DNA from 4 places in the Bacillus spongicola genome. Region 2 is predicted to be linked to each of the others. Evidence: riboswitches for the same ligand, from Rfam matches in the RefSeq annotation. Region 2 holds a riboswitch; each other region holds the start of a gene.
The links. Region 2 has a riboswitch for cyclic di-GMP ahead of U8D43_RS21065 (HAMP domain-containing protein). Riboswitches for the same ligand answer to the same signal wherever they lie in the genome.
Positions count from the first base shown of each region.

Region 1: another riboswitch for cyclic di-GMP. It lies ahead of U8D43_RS10765 (hypothetical protein); the one in region 2 lies ahead of U8D43_RS21065 (HAMP domain-containing protein).
Region 3: another riboswitch for cyclic di-GMP. It lies ahead of U8D43_RS09685 (glycoside hydrolase family 191 protein); the one in region 2 lies ahead of U8D43_RS21065 (HAMP domain-containing protein).
Region 4: another riboswitch for cyclic di-GMP. It lies ahead of U8D43_RS10805 (anti-repressor SinI family protein); the one in region 2 lies ahead of U8D43_RS21065 (HAMP domain-containing protein).

Region 1 covers NZ_JAYKTS010000013.1:92,256-97,203, forward strand. Annotated here, with positions in the region: gene U8D43_RS10750 (hypothetical protein) at 1-265, opposite strand, end outside; gene U8D43_RS10755 (hypothetical protein) at 601-762, opposite strand; gene U8D43_RS10760 (hypothetical protein) at 1,082-1,579, opposite strand; cyclic di-GMP riboswitch class I at 1,783-1,868, shown strand; gene U8D43_RS10765 (hypothetical protein) at 2,151-2,813, shown strand; gene U8D43_RS10770 (efflux RND transporter periplasmic adaptor subunit) at 2,826-4,154, shown strand; gene U8D43_RS10775 (SWIM zinc finger family protein) at 4,486-4,948, shown strand, end outside.
Region 2 covers NZ_JAYKTS010000022.1:36,658-41,605, forward strand. Annotated here, with positions in the region: gene U8D43_RS21060 (methyl-accepting chemotaxis protein) at 87-1,037, opposite strand; partial or broken gene U8D43_RS21065 (HAMP domain-containing protein) at 1,032-2,096, opposite strand; cyclic di-GMP riboswitch class I at 2,206-2,288, opposite strand; gene rpsR (30S ribosomal protein S18) at 2,623-2,859, opposite strand; gene ssb (single-stranded DNA-binding protein) at 2,907-3,428, opposite strand; gene rpsF (30S ribosomal protein S6) at 3,500-3,787, opposite strand; gene ychF (redox-regulated ATPase YchF) at 4,073-4,948, opposite strand, start outside.
Region 3 covers NZ_JAYKTS010000011.1:106,234-111,181, reverse strand. Annotated here, with positions in the region: gene U8D43_RS09700 (nucleotidyltransferase domain-containing protein) at 1-211, opposite strand, end outside; gene U8D43_RS09695 (nucleotidyltransferase family protein) at 224-412, opposite strand; gene U8D43_RS09690 (endo alpha-1,4 polygalactosaminidase) at 735-1,397, opposite strand; gene U8D43_RS09685 (glycoside hydrolase family 191 protein) at 1,428-2,345, opposite strand; cyclic di-GMP riboswitch class I at 2,383-2,474, opposite strand; gene U8D43_RS09680 (YebC/PmpR family DNA-binding transcriptional regulator) at 2,769-3,488, opposite strand; partial or broken gene U8D43_RS09675 (SulP family inorganic anion transporter) at 3,741-4,285, opposite strand; gene U8D43_RS09670 (hypothetical protein) at 4,343-4,480, opposite strand; gene U8D43_RS09665 (M4 family metallopeptidase) at 4,843-4,948, opposite strand, start outside.
Region 4 covers NZ_JAYKTS010000013.1:101,092-106,039, forward strand. Annotated here, with positions in the region: gene U8D43_RS10780 (DEAD/DEAH box helicase) at 1-87, shown strand, start outside; gene U8D43_RS10785 (hypothetical protein) at 470-658, opposite strand; gene U8D43_RS10790 (single-stranded DNA-binding protein) at 673-1,047, opposite strand; gene U8D43_RS10795 (YwpF family protein) at 1,441-1,878, shown strand; gene U8D43_RS10800 (helix-turn-helix domain-containing protein) at 1,980-2,300, shown strand; gene U8D43_RS10805 (anti-repressor SinI family protein) at 2,312-2,467, opposite strand; cyclic di-GMP riboswitch class I at 2,497-2,589, opposite strand; gene U8D43_RS10810 (helix-turn-helix domain-containing protein) at 3,511-3,840, shown strand; gene srtD (class D sortase, LPxTATN-specific) at 3,842-4,459, shown strand; gene U8D43_RS10820 (hypothetical protein) at 4,466-4,750, opposite strand.

The DNA of each region.
Region 1 (4,948 bases), on a different contig from region 2:
AATAATCTCGTTTCGTTTTCTCATGCACGAGGGCATTTCGTAAACGCGCATAGCTTTTAAGATCCTCAAAATAATGGCGAATCGACGCATATCGATGCTTTGTATCATAGAGAAGGTCAACAAATCCATGTGCATCCTTATTCGTCGACAACTTCTCGAGTTCATCATGAATTTGATTATAGGCGACTTCGAACCGCTCAACCTTCTCCGTAACGTTGTTCATCGGGTCTTTAACTTGTGGTTGTTTTTGATAAAAATGGTTCACAGAGCATCCCTTCTTTCTTATTGGATCTTTTCGTACACATTGTTGTTATCGCACTTCCGAGCCAATGGAACATTCCTTTTAGGGGGCGAAAACAGCTTTTCTATTAGAATACACGGAGACGTACTTTCCTATACTAAGCCAAGATTTTTTGGAGATTCTTGCCGGCAGGATTTCCCAATATTTTAGTGCGATGTAATAGTGCGAATTAATTCGTGACATCACTCGATTTTTCTACTTCGCGCTAGAGAAATACTTATGAAAGAAGAAGAAAATCCAAAAAAGAACCCTATCAGCAGTTGAAAAAGTTCTTTTTTCTATATCTATATTCAAAAAAGCTATATCGCTTTTTCTTCTTGATATTGGGTTGTGCTTACAAGTTCACGTTTAAGCCAGTCCATCATTTTTGCTGTATCCATATTGCCATTATTTCCTTCATCCATCGCTTTTGTTAAAAGATATTTTAGTTTATTTTGATCGTCTATCATTGAAGAACGCAAAACTAACCCTCCTAATTATTATTCTACTACTCTATATCCATTTTGGCTCAGTAAAAAACCTCTTCGATTTTTATATTATACAATTAAATTACAATTATCTACAATTGTTTTTTTATAAAGGCTCTTCTCGCATACTTTGTTGTTTTAGCATACAAAAAAGATGGAGACACTCTTTTCTTACCTCATTTCGGGTTAAAAATGATGTGAAAAGATGCCCGAAGTCATTCTTCATCACGAAATGATAGCTAATTCGAAAAGCGACAATCTTTACGAAAACAGCCTTATTAATTTACAAATAACTACTAATATTCATGACAATTTATTGATCTTCTGGCAATTTTCTACTTAATGACTTAAGTTGTGAGTTTTTTTCCCTTCTTCTTCTGCTAGATTGAGGGTTAATCAGGTAGGTAGCTTGTTGCTTATTTTGTCTGACAAGGAAGGAAGCGACTAGTCTGTAGGCAAGCTCTTGATTGATACGTTTCGTTAAAGAAGGATGCGGCTCGACTGTGACTTTCATCTCAGAAATATGAATGATCATCAACGGTTCCGCGAGATTACTAGACCAGACGCTGACTTTTGTACTTCCTTCGGTAACTGGGAGTATTAGCATAGTGGTGGGATGTGATGGTAGATTCTTTGAAGGCAGCGAACAGAGAAGTGTGCTTTGTAAAGCTAAAGCCAAGCTGGAGTGAGAATGAATCGTGATGGAACCATCTGAATTTAACCTACCGTCAACCATAATCCTGTAGCTGGACTGTTTACTGATTTTTATCGGTTTCTGGTTTGATTCAATGCAAATAAAAAACTTGGTCATTCAATCCTCCTTATCCTTAGTAATTATGTACCTACTTCACAACTATAATAGTACCATTTTACCACTCAAAACGTAACCCTTTATTTTACAATTACTTCATACCAAATATTCTATCTATTTCCAGGAATAGTATTCGACGTTTTTCAACAAATTACTATTTACCTATTTTATTTTCATAATTTCGTAGTTAAAATAGGTAGGTGGAACGAAAATGGCAGAATTGCTTAAAGGTAATGGCGCAAAGCTTAAGGAGCTAAGGTCTTTTAGACTATGCTAGCCAGCTATCGAAATCCAAGGAGGATGAGAGACTTGAAATTTTATACACCTGAAGAAATTAAAGTAAGAAAATCAAGGAATACTCGAGTGATGTACATTAGTATCTTTGTTATTACCACTTTATTTATTATCGGTGTTACTTACTTACCATACATTTTATAATGATTGAAGCCCGTTGAGCATCGGAAATTTCCGATGCTTTTATTATTTTGAGTTATTTCTACATTTTATGGAAAAGTCACCTGCGAATGCTGTAGAATAAAGAGAGGATTCTGCTCATTGGAGGATAACATACATGAAATTTAAATTTAACTTTTGGAAAAATCTGCGCCAGCCGTCTACTTCTTTTTATCAATTAGGGATGGTGGAGGCGATCAAATGGCCTTGGGCGAAGATGTTCCTACTTATTCTTTTTAGCGGACTCATTTTCACTGTGAATGCAAGCTTTGGAATAGGAACAAATATTTTAGCTCCGCATATTGTCACCAACACCTTAGGTGAACTAACCGCCCAACATGTATATTTTTTACTCGGTAGTTTACTAGCAGGAATCTTCTTCTCACTCTTCTATCTATTCTTGCCGACGATCTTTTTTTGGAGCATTTCGGAAGAGAGCTTTCACAAACTATTTATTGTCGGAATGATTTCGTTTCTCCCACTTTTAATTGAACGTGTGATGTATTTAGTTCTGGTGTTCACCTTAAATGTGGAATGGTATTATTCTCCCTTTTCACTCGGTGTAATCGCGGAAGAAATAACAAATCTAAAAGCAATTATCTATTTCGCCGGGGCAATTTCGTTATTTAAAGGATGGGCCATCTACTTGCAATTCCGTGGATTATCCCTGCTCACGGAACGAAGACCTGCCCTACTCCTATTTTATATTTGTTTCATTCACCTGTTATTTTGGGGTGCATCCACACTATTAGAATACATCGACTTTACGAGTATATTGTAAAAGGCTGTGACCATGATGAAAAAAAAGAACCTACTCTTATTATTTAGCATTTTATTGATCACCCTGAATGTCTTTTTCATTCAACGGAATCTCTCATCCATTCCGAAAATAAGTTACATTGCCGATTGGGATTATGTGGGTACTTCCACTTTGCGCGATGTGCTAAAGTCGGAGGGGGTTGTCGTCCCATTGGATGAATTCTATGTAACTATTGACGAAAATCGCTCGTTCTCTGAGATTTTCGTCGAAGAAGGCGACACAATCGAGGTCGGCACACCACTTTTCGCTTACGATTCGGATGAACTAGACGAAGAGGTGGCAGAAGTAGAGCGTCAAAAAGACGTAGTAGATGTTGAAATTAAAAGTGTTAAAACATATATTTCTAATTTAAAATCTACCTCGCGCTCACTACCAAGCTTCAACTCCACGGGGGAAGAAGATCATAGCGAAGAAAAAGCAAGTAAGCTTCAAATCGAGTACAGCCTCGATGCTGACATCGCCGCTGCGGAAGTGAAGCTCGACTTACTTGAGGCACAGTCATTGAAGTATAAAGATGAACTGATTGATTTGAAAAATGAACAATCCGGTGGAACGGTTGAAAGCAAAGTAGCTGGCATTGTAGGAGAGATCTCCTACTCATTGGACAACCCTTTTATCACCATAAAATCCGATAGCACGATGATTACCGGTACACTTTCAGAAGCCGAAACCGCTACCGTGAAGCCAGCCATGAAAACAGTTGTCACCTCTCTCGTCCTTAAGGAATCTTTCGACGGGGCGGTCAGTGAAATTGAAACCTATCCAGCTCAAGAACCGGACTCCATGACCGAAAGTCGCTACCCTTACTCCATTCTGCTGACACCGGAAGAAGAGGAAGTGAATGAATTCTCTGATAGTGACGGGGAATCTGAAGATCTTGATGCTGACGAGGATACGGAGACTGATGAAGACGTAGAAATCCCTGTTGAAGAAGCGGAAACCCTTTGGCCTGGCTATCATGTCAGCGTCGACATCATCACCGCTGAAGCAACCGACGTCAACGTCCTTCCGAAGAAAAGTGTCGAAATGAACGGACTAGACTATTTCGTCTGGGGCATCCGTCCAAATGGCTCCACGATGAAAATACACGTCACAAAAGGTCTCGAAGTCAACAACCTAATGGAAGTAAAAGACGGTATCGAAAAAGGCGACCTCTTCCTCCCAAACAAAAAAGCTATAGCCGGGGATCAATCGCCCATCATCACCCCCCTTCATCCCTCACAAGTAAAGGTGAAGGAACTGAAAGAGATGAATCGATATTTAATCATGAAGAATATTCTTTTTGGATTAGTTGAAAGATAAACTGTTTAAGAGCCTCGAGCGTTAGGGCTCTTTTTTTATGGGTTGGCGGAGGCGGGGGATGCTCTACTTTGACTGACTAATGCACATCTTCGTGATGTATGCACGACTTTGTGCCCGATATGCACATCTTTTCTCGGTTATGCACGACTTCCACAGTTTATCCCTCCTACCACCTAGCACACCCTCTCTTCCTAAAACATATGGTAAGTTGCACACATCTTTGTTCCTTAACTCTTTCTGTTTGGATTTCTGACAACTACAATCCGGCATTTTCGGTTATAATGAAAGAATATGGATTTTTAGAAGGATAACTCGAAAAGGAGGCGTTCGTTTGTCTTCTAAACTTGAAGAATTAACTGAGAAAATAATGGCTTCTGGTGAAGATATTAAAAAAGAGCTTACCCCGAAGGAATCAGCTCATTTGAAAATGGTTCAAAAAGGTTTATTATTACACCGGCAAAAGCTCGTGTACAATGTGAAGACGCTCGATAGTACGATTTCTGCGCAGGTTCAAGATGTGACACCTGTGTCGGTTAAATTAGATTTAGATTTTCCGTTATTGAGTCGGTGCTCTTGTCCAGAAACAGGCTGGTGTCGACACCGTATGGCGGTTTTTTTCACGATTTTTCAGCGCGTGAATTCGGTTTCTGAGTGGGTTAAATCCTGGAAAGGCGAGGATTCGGTCGTTCCGGAAGTGAAGAAAGCCGCCGAGTTGACGAATCTCCACCCTGCGTTGAAAACGGCGAGTTCGCTGTTGCAGCGAGACGTCTTACGGGGGCAAACGCCACAAAACT
Region 2 (4,948 bases):
CAATCAAGAAAACCTTACTGCCTGTTTTATCTTTGTAACAAGAGCAACAAAGCATACGAAAGGAACCAATTCACTTTTTTCCAGCCCTACTGTAATTTAAACCGCTCAATCGCTTTCTTTAACAGTTGGCTCAATTCAGTTAAATCTTCGGCTGAAGAAGTAACAGTTCCAATCGCTTTTACTTGTTCTGTTGTAGAAGCACTCATTTGTTCACAAGATGCTGCTGTCTCTTCTGCAAGAGCGGCCATCGTTTGAACGATAGCTATTACTTCACTTTTTTGTTCTGCTACTTGTTCAATTTCACTATCCATTTGCAAAACAGACGCTTCAATTTCCAAAATAAATGACGATATTTTTTCAAAAACTTGATTAGTTCCTTCTACAACTCCGAATTGTTCCTCAAAAATCTCTTTCGTATCATCCATTTTCGTTACAGCTAAGTTTGAGCCTTTTTGTATTTGTGATATCGTAATTTTCACCTCTTCCGTTGCTGCAACGGTTTGTTCTGCAAGCTTTCTGACTTCATCCGCTACAACAGCAAATCCTTTCCCATGTTCACCTGCTCGTGCTGCTTCAATACTAGCGTTTAGAGCTAACAAGTTGGTCTGTGTAGAGATGTCTGTAATGGTTTTAATGACATGCTCAATAGATGTCACTTTCTCAGCTAACTCTTTAATAACACCAAACATATCTCCAATCAAATTTTGTGAAGAGTGATAGGAATCTTGAAGCATATTCATTTGCTCCCTCCCTATTTGATTCGTTTTTTCTGCGTTTGCTGCAACCAAGGACATATTACGTGCCTTCAATGAGAGCTCATTAATTTGCTCGCTTAATCGAAGGGATTGCTGATTGGTCAGCTCAGCGTCTTCAGCAGACTTAGATGCCCCTGCTGCAATTTCAATGACCGCTTGAGCCATTTCCTCACTAGAGGCATTCGTTTCCTCTGATATCCCACTTAAATTTTCAGCTGAATTTCTCACATCATTTACAGATGTATTAACAAGTTGCAATACCTCTTCCATATTGTCTACCATATGATTAAAACTAGAAGAAAGAAGACCGATTTCATCCTTTGATTTCACCAAGACTCTTTCGGTTAAATCTCCCGACGCTACCTGGTTAACAGAATTCTTCAAGCGGGTGAGAGGCTTTGTTAAGGTTCGAGACACAAGTACGACGATTCCAATTGACCCAACCAAAGTGACTAACGAAATCCAGAGAATAGACTGAACTATTTCATCAGCTACAGCTTTCAAGTCCTCCATTGAATAGGAAGCTCCTACTTTCCAACCGGTTCCTGGAATCGTATCAAACACCATTAATTTCTGGTCTCCTTCAAGTGTGTAATTCATTTTCCCAGCTAACCCTTCAGACTTATACAGATTTTGGATAAAAGAGTGAGTAGTTAAATCTTCTCCCTGACTGGTAGGATGAATAATAGCAATGCCCGTTTCTGAAAGCATAAAAGGAAACCCTTGAAATCCAATGTCCGTGGCTGATATTTTTTCTGTAAGCTTGGATAGACTAATATCTATTCCAACAACTCCAACAACATTTCCATTCACTGTTATCGCTTTTGAAGCGGTCAAAATATATTCTTGTTTTTTCTCATGGTAATAAGGCTCACCCCAAACCACTCGAATTTTTGCTTTCTCTGCATTAACATACCAAGCAGATTTAGTTTGATCTTCACTCATATTTACTTTAGGTACGCTATTTATTTTATTATTTGGTGTCACAACGTAGATATGAAGCGCTTCTTCATATAAATCTAAGTAGTTTTCAAAATCGCCATTAATCTTAGCCAATTCTTCAACATAAGAATTTCCTCGGACGTTCTCATCTGCTTGAATTTGAGCAAACGCTTTCACAGTATCCGTATAAACAAACTGATCTAATCCATGTTCATACTGCTTCAGAAACAGCTGGATGTTTTGACTAAGCTGCCCTACAAGAGTTTCTGCTTGCTGTACCGCATTTTTCTCCGTTTTCACCTTTGTTTGCCACCCCGCAAAAGTGATAATTGCTCCGATTGCTACAATAAATACTAACGAAATAAGTGCTATTAATTTTATTTTTATTGATTTAAACACATTTTTTCCCCTTCCTTAAGTGAAACACTAGGTTGCTAGAACTAAACAAAAAGCCATTTTACTTTCAAAAAAGCCATCTCGATCAAGAGATAGCCACTACTTTTATAAAAATAGCAGCCCGACGATCATAGGTTTACCTTTAGACTCGTAGCTTTGCGTCCCACCTTTTCAAGTAGTTTGCCTTATGTAATTTGTATTAGGTCAATTTTATCATAAATCACAAATAATTTTGGTAGAATTTGATAGAAATTATGACTACTTTATTACGAAATTGCAGTTTGCAGGATATATATTGATATTTTTTAAAAGATATTTTTCCGTAGACATGTGGCTATTTCATTCGATTTTCTAATAAAACTTCCATCTCACAGATGATTTACAACATATTAAATGAAATGATGTTCAAAACAAAGCTATATCATAGCTTAAATATTGACACAAAAATGCACAAAATTTGTGAAAACAGCCTTATAAAAAAACACAAAAAAGAGTAGCGACTGAATTCGCTACTCTTTTAAAATAATACTTATTCACCAGTTACGTATGGTAAAAGTGCCATTGTACGCGCACGTTTAATTGCGCGAGTAAGTCTACGTTGATACTTAGCATTCGTACCAGTTACACGACGTGGAAGAATTTTTCCACGTTCAGAGATAAATTTCTTTAGAAGATCTACGTCTTTATAATCGATGTGAATAATTCCATTAGCTGTGAAATAACACACCTTACGACGCTTACGTCCGCCTCTGCGAGCTCCTGCCATGTGAATAACCTCCTTTACTTTTTAGAAATCAATCAACTATCATAAACTTAGAATGGAAGATCGTCATCTGAAATATCAATCGGTTGACCATCATTTGCAAACGGATCTTCATCTACGCGTGTATAGCTTTGATTGTTGTTGCGGTCTGGTTGTTGATTCTGATTCTGATTCTGTTTAAATGGATTTTCTTGTCTACCGCCACCATAAGAAGAATTACTTCCTCCACGTTGCTCAGTATTTCCACCCGCATTTTTTGGTTCAAGAAACTGAACGCTTTCAGCTACAATCTCCGTAACATAAACACGTTTGCCATCTTGTCCTTCATAATTACGAGTTTGAACACGTCCATCTACACCAGCTAAACTTCCTTTTTTCAAGAAATTAGCTACGTTTTCTGCTGGCTTACGCCAAACGACACAGTTAATAAAATCTGCCTCACGTTGACCTGCTTGGTTCGTGAAAGAACGGTTTACCGCCAAAGTAAATGTAGCGACTGCTGCTCCACTTGGAGTATAGCGTAATTCTGGATCCTTCGTTAACCGACCTACTAAAACGACTCGATTCATCATCAGAATCAACCCCTTTCATTAATGTTTCACGTGAAACATTAAAAAATCTATTAATATTAAATATGGTTGAATTATTCTTCTTCTTTGATTACGATATGACGGATAATGTCATCGCTGATCTTAGCAAGACGGTCAAATTCGTTAACCGCTTCTGATCCAGATTTAACAGTAACCAGTTGGTAGAAACCATCACGGAAATCGTTAATCTCGTAAGCTAAACGACGTTTACCCCAATCTTTAGACTCGATGATTTCCGCTCCATTAGATGTCAAAACGTTAGAAAAACGCTCAACTACAGCTTTTTTCGCCTCGTCATCAACAGTTGGACGGATAATGTACATGAATTCATACTTTCTCATCTTTAAGTCACCTCCTTATGGACTATGCGGCCCTTCAATAGGGCAAGGAGCAATAAAATTATTACTCACAGTAAAAAATTATACCACACAGAAAATAGTAATGCAACAAGAAAAGCGGAAGTGGGTCGGCCTGAGGCGGCAGGACAATGACAGTACACGTAGGGAAGCCTGCTTCACGCAGTGGGCTGGCACTTGTCCCGAGCCTCAGACCCACTGTAGCTGGATCATGGCAGGAACCTCTCAATAATTCCTCATAAGAAAAAGGTGGCAAATGCCACCTTTTTCTTATACGTTAAAACGGAAGTGAATAACATCTCCATCTTTTACGATATATTCTTTTCCTTCTAATCGAACTTTTCCAGCTTCCTTCGCAGCAGTCATAGACCCATTATGGACTAGATCGTCATAAGAAACCGTTTCTGCACGAATAAACCCGCGTTCAAAATCCGTATGAATTACTCCTGCACATTGTGGAGCTTTCATTCCATGACGGAACGTCCAGGCACGAACTTCTTGTACACCTGCAGTAAAATAAGTTGCTAAGCCTAATAAAGAGTATGTTGCACTAATTAGTTGATCTAAACCAGATTCTTCAATTCCTAACTCTGAAAGAAACATTGCTTTTTCATCGTCATCAAGTTCAGCAATTTCAGATTCGATTTTAGCACATACAACAATTACCTCTGCATTGTCTTCTGCAGCAAATGCACGTACTTTTTGAACGTACTCATTGTCAGATGGGTCAGCGATGTCATCTTCGCTTACATTAGCTACATATAGAACAGGCTTAATTGTTAGTAGATGCAAGCCTTTGGCTGTTTTCATTTGTTCCTCAGTGAATTCAACCGTTCTCGCTGGCTTTTCATTTTCAAATGCTTCTTTCAATTTCTCCAAAATTTCATATTCAAATGCAGCCTCTTTATCTTTTTGCTTCGCTAACTTTTGAACACGAACTATTCTTTTTTCTACCGTTTCTAAATCTGCTAGTATTAGTTCTAGATTAATGACTTCAATATCGTCAATCGGATCGACTTTACCAGATACATGGGTAATATTATCATCCGCAAAGCAACGAACTACCTGGCAAATAGCATCTACTTGACGAATATGAGATAGGAACTTATTTCCTAATCCCTCGCCCTTACTCGCACCTTTTACTAT
Region 3 (4,948 bases), on a different contig from region 2:
AATCCTCTCCATAAAGACAAGTACACATATGACGAAGCCAAAATCCCCATTCGTACAGATTTTCTTCAGCTAGGACCTCCTTTAAACCTCCCAAATCGTAATCAACTTTTACTACAGTTTTAAAATGATTTAGTAAATGATTCGTTTCGTTATCTAGCTTATTTATCTCACCAAATGGTAGTGGGAAATGTACAATAACAGTTAAATCCAAATCAGAAATACCTTATTTTGCTTCACCCCTACCAATACTTCCGTACACATATATACTGTGTAAGTTTTCCTTCAACAATTGTCTTAATAAGTCTATAACTGCATTTATAACTGGTTTAAATTGTTTTTGAACATTTTCTTTCGCTGTTGGATTAATAATATAACCCTCAGCATTCAGTCCCATTTTAGTTGGTAATTCCATATATGCTTATCACCTCAATAAAAATTATCTATTTCTTTATACAAGTCTTTGCACACATTATTTATCATTGTTAGCTATTATTCAAGAACCTGGACCGATTAAAAATTAAAAACATCCCGCCAATAGTTCAACAGGATGTTTGTTCAAGCTTTATTCCAAATTATCAATCTTTATTTCCAAACTATACTTATTTGGATAACTAGTGGTTGAAGCCTATAAAATGAATGGAAAATTCATTTTATAGGCTTCTGGTTTAAAAGGATTCAAAAAGTTCCCTGTCGTCTATCTATATCGCAATGTCTAAATAGCGAAAAAAACAGCTTTACCATTTCATAAATCTATTATGATCATGGTAGTGGGTGAAACCAAGATCATCTGAATATTGTTGGGTTGCTTCCTCTTTTAACGAGATTGTGAAGACAGAGATTTGATGAATAGAACGTAATTCAATTAGTTGATTTACAGTAGTTTGGGACCATGAACTCCGTTGAATTTTATTTTTCTCAAAAAAAGCCCATAAGACCCCGTCGATATAGGGGACCGTTTTGGTTGAAAGAACATCAAATGCACCATTTTGGATGAGCACCTTATCCTTCTTGATATTATTGATAAAGGAAACAAGCGCATCTTCCTGATTTGTTCTCGCTTCATCCGTAAATTCCTGTTCAAGATTTCCGATAGAGTCTAGAAGTATGCCGTCAAACCCTTTTTGATGAATCTGAGTGTCTACTTCTTGTTTCATTATTTCTTGATAATGTCGTGAAGTAAGATCCATTAAATACGCATCCCAGCTATACGTTACCTTTTCTCCATTTCTCCAAATAAAATCATCTTCCTCAAACTGCGCTAACAGAGAAGAATTCCAGCCTCCGACTTCTGTTGTACTGATGTATCCAATTACCTTGGTTCCAGCCGATTGAATATGTTCTACTTGTTCCTTGGAATAATGATACGGATCCACTATGACTAAATCAAAGTTCTTCATATCTTGCAAAATCCACTCTTTGGGAGCTCCTTAGTATACTTGGTACTCTCTAATTTGCGCCAAACCATTTTCTGAAGAAATAGTTGGAGATGTGGCAAAATCATTCCAAGTAAATTCATCAAAACTTTCGGGTTCATAGTAATGAACAAATCCTTTTTCCTCAGCAAATGCTTTACTCCATTCTCCTTCTGAAAAGGAGACCGTAAACACCTCAAGCGGATATTCTTGCTTCATTTCTCTTAATGTCTGAATGGTATTTTGGGCCCATTCGTCATTTGCAATCACATTTTGATCAAAATTCTCCCACAAGATTCCATCGACATATGGGGCTGTCGCTTCTTTCAATGTGTCAAATCCCCAATTCTGTAATAAAGGGAGTTGAGGATACTTTTCCTTTACCGTTTTCAAAAACGAAACCATACCTGCTCTTTGTGCTTCTAACACATCAGGCTGGTCCAAAAATTCATTGTCGATATCTCCAACCGTATCAAGAAAAATTCCATCAAATCCTTTTTGTATGATTTGATTGTTAATCTCTTGCTGCAATAACTCTTGATAATGAGGGGACGATATATCCATTAAATATGAGTTCCACTCAGGATAAAATACTCTTTTGTCGACTTCATAATAGAAATCATCCTGGTGAAGCTGATTCATAAACTCAATATTCCATTCATCCGCTTCCATTGTATTAATATATCCGAGCACCATCGTACCACTGTCTTTCAATTGTTGGATTTGATCAACAGTAAACTCATGAGGCTCAACAATCACTAAATCATAATCCTTCATATTTTCGAGAATCTCATCTGTGGGGGTATTATAGTAAATTTGGTAGGTATTAATCTGCGAAAAAGGACTTTCTAATTCCGCACGAACCGGAGAATAAGCAAGAGGTGAAAGCAAAGTATACACTAAAAAACAAAACAAAATAACGACTCTCTTCATAAAAAATCCCTCCATCTACGAAATGAGGGATGGGAGGTTTCGCAGATTGGCGATCGGTATGAGTTTAGCACTCATCGACGACCCATATCTTTGCGTCCCTGCCTTTCGACAAGTTTGCCCATCACCATCTATTTAACTACCTTCAGCATACGGGAGTAGGTCGAAATACGCAATAATTTTTGACTGTTTAGAAATATCTTCTCCTATCATAACTACAGTCTCTCTAAACCCTATGAGGCGATATTCCTCAGGTTTAGAATTGATACAATAAATCCCCCAAAGTCGATTGCTTACGAGATTTATGGACTAATTCCAAAAGCAACAACCTTTGCGGAAGCTGCCTTTTACTAGAATACAACCCAATCCTAAATAGGTTATAAAAAAACAGACCTCTTGTTGAAAGACAAGGTCTGCTTTCTTAACTTATTCTCCTAGATCGACGTTATGATACACTTGTTGTACATCCTCAAGATCCTCGATCGCATCAATCATTTTCTCAAATTGCTCTTGAGCGTCTGCATCAAGAGTAACGTCATTTTGGGCTAGCATCGTTAGCTCAGCTACGGTAAATTCGGTTACACCATTATTTTTCATGGCAGCTTGCACAGCATGAAATTGATCCGGTTCGGCGTAAATGATGACAGCTTCCTCTTCTTCAATAATGTCACGAGCGTCTACATCCCCGTCCATTAATATTTCAAGTACATCATCTGCTGTTTTAGCCTCCAGGCCGATAACAGCAGTAGCATCAAACATATAGGCAACCGAACCACTTACCCCCATATTTCCACCATTTTTACCAAAAGCAGCACGGACATCTGATGCTGTACGATTCACATTATTTGTAAGAGCGTCAACGATGACCATTGATCCGTTCGGTCCAAAGCCTTCATAACGAAGGGTATCATAACTTTCCTCTGAACCACCCTTTGCTTTTTCGATTGCACGGTCGATAATGGCTTTGGGTACACTGTATGTTTTGGCACGTTCTAGAACTACTTTGAGTGCTTGATTCGATTCTGGATCAGGTTCTCCTTGCTTGGCTGCAACATAGATTTCTCTTCCGAATTTTGCGTATATACGACTTGTATTCGCATCCTTTGACGCTTTTTTCTCTTTAATATTATTCCATTTACGGCCCATATTGCTCCACTCGCTTTCAACTTTATCTTACTATCACTCATACGTGACTTTTCTTCTTCATTCTCTTGGTTTTAGACTAAAGTAAACACCATACTTTGGAAAGGAACTCTCGCTTTACTCTACATTATTATACAACAATTACACGCTTGTTTAGAAGATTTATCACTAAAAGAATCACTTCTCACCTTATTCAAATGTCTCTCTAATTTTTTCAAGAAGTAGAGCTGTCGTCATTCACGATTGAATCGACCTTTACTGAACCGCTTTAGATGACTTTTTCACAAAATCGAATACATAGGTCAAGACGACACCAACCGCAACAGCCACCATCAAATCAACAACTACTGTTAAAACCATCGTTGTCGCTATGACGATCACTTCATCTAGCAAAAGGGTTCTTCCTTTTTTAACCGTCTCCCAATCAAACATCGTAAAGTCCGTATAGATAAGTATCCCCGCTAAAACAGCTTGTGGAACAAAGGCAATAAGTCCACCGGTTCCAACTAGACTCAAAACTAAAAATACGCTATGGAAACAGGCTGATAAAGCCGTTTTCCCTCCACTTTGTAAATTGACAATTGAGCGAACTGTTGCGCCGGCACCTGCCAGCCCCCCAAAAGACCACTCATCACATTACCAATTAGCTCCTTATTGCTGTTATGCTTAGGCTTAGTTCCTGTTTCTTTATCCATTACCACTGAGGTTAGAAGTGATTCGATGCCAAGTACAGCAATCGCTAAAGCGAATGGAATGAGACTCACCATTATTCCTGAATCAAGAATGGGTATTTGTATCATTGGCAATGAATTCGGTAGCTTCCCGATAAATTCAATGTCTATTAACCAACCGACTTCTTATAAGGCAACCGCAAAAAGACTAGCGCCTATTAATGGAACAAGACTAGCTGGAATTCCTTTAATTCGTTTTTTAGCTAGAAGAATGACTAGAATCGTCGTGCCAACAAGAATTGCTCCAGATTGCAAATACTTCATTTGACCTGGTGTTCCACCGAATAATGCGGCAAAAAAAAGAGTGTCCACTAGCCGAAAAGCGACTAAATGGACAGCCCATACCAATGAACATATATAGTTGATGCTAGCACAGCGATAAACAGGTAGTAATTACTCTTCGTTTTATGAGCCTATCCTCACAAAATTATCTTTTTTAAAAGGCTCTTTTCGTATACAATGTTGCTCTTGACACAAAGAAAAAACAGGTAGTAGGGTTTTTTCGATTGATTTTTTCTTCTTTATCTAGAAATGAAGAATTTTTCATTAGGAAAAGAGCACGAAATCATACAAGTCAAGGGATTCCTTTTTATTCGAAAAGCCACAATCTTTGCGAAAACAGCCTTCTAAAAAACTCCAACACTATCCCAAGCTGTTGCGACTGAATTGGCTGTACTCGAATCATACAAATCTTGTGCCGATTGGATAAGTGCTTGACGAGCATCTGAAAAT
Region 4 (4,948 bases), on a different contig from region 2:
GCACTCAACGACGACATCATCCAAAGCGATTCCTGGATTACCGAGCTATCTGATCATGATTTAAAAGACTTACTTACATTGAAATAAGCATTAGTTTGGAAGGCTTCCCGTTTACGGGGAGCCTTTAATAATGGCTCTTTTCGTATCCTTTGTTGCTATTGGCACAAAGAAAAAACAGGCAGTAAGGTTTTTTCGACTGATTTCTTACCTTTTATCTAGAAATGGAGAATTTTTCATGAGGAAAAGAGCACGAAGTCATACAAATCATGGAATATATTCCTATTCGAAAAGCCACAATCTTTGCGAAAACAGCCTCAATAATCAATCGAATTCTTAGCATCTAATAAAATGTTTTCTCAATAAATATCCACAAAAAAAGAGCCGGTTGGGGAGCCGGCTCAACGGGGAGTTTGACGAGGGTTAAAACGAGGTAGATGTTTTTCTCTCTATTACGAGGGCATAGAGGAAGTTAAGAGGACAGTTGATTTTCTTTTACGACTGGAGTCAATGGTAGAGTTGAGTATGCTGTGAGTGTATTTTTCTCGAGGATGGACACTTTTTCTTGGAGTTGGACTATTTCCGAGCGTGCTTGACCTAGTTTGAGAATTAGCTCACCAACAAGTAGTTCTATTTTTTTCAATTCGTTTTGATTGCTCACTGATGCGGTCCTCCTTATGGTAAAATAGCTTCTGCTGGTGTAAAATGGGTATTTTCTGCCGTTTGTTGCGTTTTTTGGCCTAAAAATTTAACACTTTCGCCGAATACTTCGGTCATGTAAATTCGTTTGCCTTCGGTGTTTTCGTAGTATCTCGTTTGAATTTTTCCGATAATACCGACCACCGATCCTTTCACACAATAGACGGCGGTGTTTTCTGCCGTTTTGTTCCAGAGCGTACATAGAACAAAATCCGTTTCAAATTCACCTGCAGCGTTCCGGTAGTGGCGATTCACAGCTAATGTCACATTTAATACCGATTTACCGTCACGGGTTTGCTTTAGGACTGGATCTTTTGTCAGTCGACCGACCAGTGTTACTTGATTAATCATTCTCTCCCTCCCTTCTAACCACATTGTATCGAGAAGGTGGGTGCACGTAAAATGGATGATTCCTTCCTTCCTTTTTAAAATTACATCATTAACTACCGAATTCAGCTAGGGGAATTCAATAGTTTTCATTCATTTTCTAGTAAAATTTCAGCAAACCAACAAATTTAAAATTTTTTCAGATGTGTGTTCCAGATTTTACTATGATATAATTTTTATTAGAAGGCTCTATTCTTCTTAATTGTTGCTTTAAGAAGAAATTCTGTATGAAAATCGTTCATTTTTTAAAATCCACCCTTCAGATCATACGAAAAGAGGACCCGTAGTATAGTGATGTCAAGGAAACTGAGCAAATGCGAAAGCAGCCGATTAGAATGATGTCCAAGGAGGAATTCGATGAAAACGTTTAAAATTATTACCTTTCAAATTATAGATCAAGAGGAAATTGTGACGATTGATATCGAAGATGGGCTAATTATTAATAAAGAAGATCTGAAAGGCACGTGGCTCGTTGAAGCCTTTGCCTCTCGTCAATATTACGATTACTTTCGAGAAATTCAACAAACCACCGATGATACAGAAATTCGTGTCGTCATTACTCACCCTCAGAACGACTATGCTTCCTTCTTTATACATATTCGCGGAATTAAGCAGCTTGATGGGAAGATTAGTGTGTTGATGGAAGGTCATCTTAAAAAAATACCAAAAGACTACTCCGAATTACTTCTAAATGAACTGATTGAGCAAGGTCTTGAAGGTGCTCCCTTAATTGAAACCTTTCGAAAAAAAATCAAACTAAAACCAAAACTAACGTCTAATTCAAGTGGACAATAGTAATAATCCTATAAATGTTTTCACGAGAACTTGTTCTCTATAGCTAACATATGTTACTTTATTAATAAATGTAGTTTACTACTTATCACGAGGTGTCGATTATGATTGGAGAACGTGTAAAACAATTGCGACTGGAGAGAAAAATGTCGATGACTGAGCTAGCCGATCGAGCTGGCGTCGCAAAATCTTATTTAAGTGCGCTTGAGCGTAATTTACAGCAGAATCCTTCTGTTCAATTTTTAGAAAAAATTTCGTCTGCACTTCATGTCTCCATTGAGTCAATATTATTTGATTCAAAACAAACCAATGCACTCGATCCAGATTGGGTAGATATTGCTCAAGAAGCTATTTCTTCTGGTATCACAAAAGAGCAATTCAAAGAATTTATCGAATTTAATAAATGGCGAAATGAACAAAAATAAAGTCTTGCAGATTATGCAAGACTTTTTGTAATATTTCGACTCATTTCATTTGATGTGGGTATTTTCTTTGTTTTCAAAAATTCTCTTATCTCATTTTTTGAAATTCCACTTTCTAGAGCTTCTTTCACTAGTTGGATCCACTCCAGATCCAGTTCAATTTTCCCCATTATTCTTCCCCCTAAAATACTGATGTATTTCAGGCAACCCAGCCATCATAGCTTATTTTGTTATAAGCAGTAGATCTGTGGCTTTGCGTCCTCATCTTTAAATGAGTTTGCCTTTAAACTGATGTAGTTATTTGCTATATTCCTCATTATACAGACGTGTCCTCCCATTTTTTGTAACAATTTGTCTATCGAATCTTTATTTTCAGAATTTTTTATCACCAATATTTGCTATATAGTGACATTTTCCCTCCTTCCATAGGTGAAATTCTTCATAATTCCATAGTCTGTAGCTAATTTTGTCGAGTATTACAAACTTTTTTTCATCTGCTTTCGGTACGCTTCTAATTTTTTTGTAGCTGGGATGTAACTTGATTGCTTTTCTAAGGAGCTATTCGCGTTAAAGAAAGGACTATTCGTGAGGTTTTGACCGCAAGTAGGGCAGTGCCAGTCACCAAACTCTGTCGCACTGAAGGAAGGACGATAACAACGTGAACACATTTTTTTATACATTACATGCACCCCATCATTTTAATATTTTCTTATACTGCCAATTTTTCCTTGTTGATTCTGGGCTAGGTGTACCTTTATTTCTAACTGGCTCACTAAATTCTCCATTTCACTCTTGATTACCATCAAAAACAGACGAAATGATAGCCGAAACAAAGTACTATCATCGATGATAAACTGATACGAAAAGCAACAAAGTTTATGAATTGAGCCTTACAAAAGAATTGTTAACAAGAGCTAGATAAGAAAATATTAGGCTAAGGCTGTTCGAGGGAGGATGAGCTTATCCTATATATTTGTTTCTTGTACTGGATAGATAATTCGAGCTATGCATTTAGTAACAGGAAAAATGTCACTCGTTTGTTCTTTTTAATGAATTATAATTCTATTATAAAGTACAAACAGAGAGAATAAAAGGCATTTTTTCTATATAACGAACATTTTTTTCTTTTCTTTCAAAAACAAACTAAAATCCCCTTTTAATCGCCTCTTTTGTTCTATATAATGAACGTATAATGATATAAAGGAGTTATTTTATGATTGGAGAAAAAATCAGAGAAATAAGAGAAGAGCGAGGAATCTCCATCAATGAGCTATCATTAAATGCAAACGTTTCTAAATCCTATATTAGTTCGATTGAGAGAGGACTTCAAAAAAACCCTTCGCTAAAGATCCTTAAACAAATAGCTGATGCGCTAAGGATACCAATCGATGAATTCATAAAAACAGAAGAAGTTCATGAGGGAAATTATTTAGACAAAGTGTGGTTATCTTTGCTTTCTGATGCTGTTAGGAGTGGATTAACAAAGAGAGAATTTATGCAGTTTACTAGATTAATGCGCTATAAAAGAGAGGAGAAAGCTTAACATGTTGCGATGGAGTGGTCTTGTTCTCTGTTTTCTTGGAGCATGTTTCTTTCTTTATGCCCTGTTTTCTATTTTATCGCAACATCAACAAACGAATGCCGCACTTGAAGAAGCTAAACATTCCTTATCGAAGGCTGAGTTCTCGTCTAAAACGAAACAGCTTGCGGATGAAGAGAACCCCATTCCTAGATACCAGTTTACTCAAGGGGCTATCGTGGGCCTTCTAAAACTTCCTGTTTTAAACAAAGAACTTCCAATCGTTGAGGGAACCGATGAAATCGATTTAGAAAAAGGTGTTGGACATTTATCCTCAACTAAATTGCCCGGACAACAAGATAATATTTTTTTAGCGGGACATCGTGATACGGTTTTTAAAGGTTTAGGCAAATTATCGATAGGAGATACATTATTGGTAGAAATGACGAGCGGAACATTCGAGTATGTGATTATAGAGACGTTCATTGTTAAGGAAGATGACCTCAGTGTCACGTTGCCAACTAGTCCAAATGAAATGCTCACTTTATCTACCTGCTACCCTTTTGCAGCTCTGTCTTCCACGAAAGAGCGCTATATTATTCGAGCAGAAAAAAAAACTAAGGCGAGGAATTCCCCGCCTTAGTTGCTGCTATTCGTCTTTACGATCTTCGTCTTCCATATCTTTCGGGTCTTCCAGAATTTCTTCTTCTGGCGTATTTTTGTCTTGAGCTGGATCTAAGTCCATTCCGTCTTCAACATTCGTATCTTCGTTCAATTCTTGATCCCCAAAATCATCAACTTCTTCATTGAGATCAAGATCTTCTTCGATTAACGTATCATCTTCAGGTGGCGGTTCTTGATCAGTTCCACACCCTATCATTAGCATTGCAGCTAGTGCAGAAGCACCTAAGATGGACCATAACTTTTTATTCATATTGTATTATCTCCTTTCGATCTGCTTATTATCTCGACCAGTGTAGTGGTCTTTTGTTAGCTTTCCCAAAACGCTTCAAGAATTGCATAAAAAAAATGTAAAAAGCATAGCTTTTTACATTTGGACGTATTGGTATGGGGTGTTGGTCGACTAAGCAGTTCATACAACAGCGTATATGCAGACTTCAGGAAATCTTTT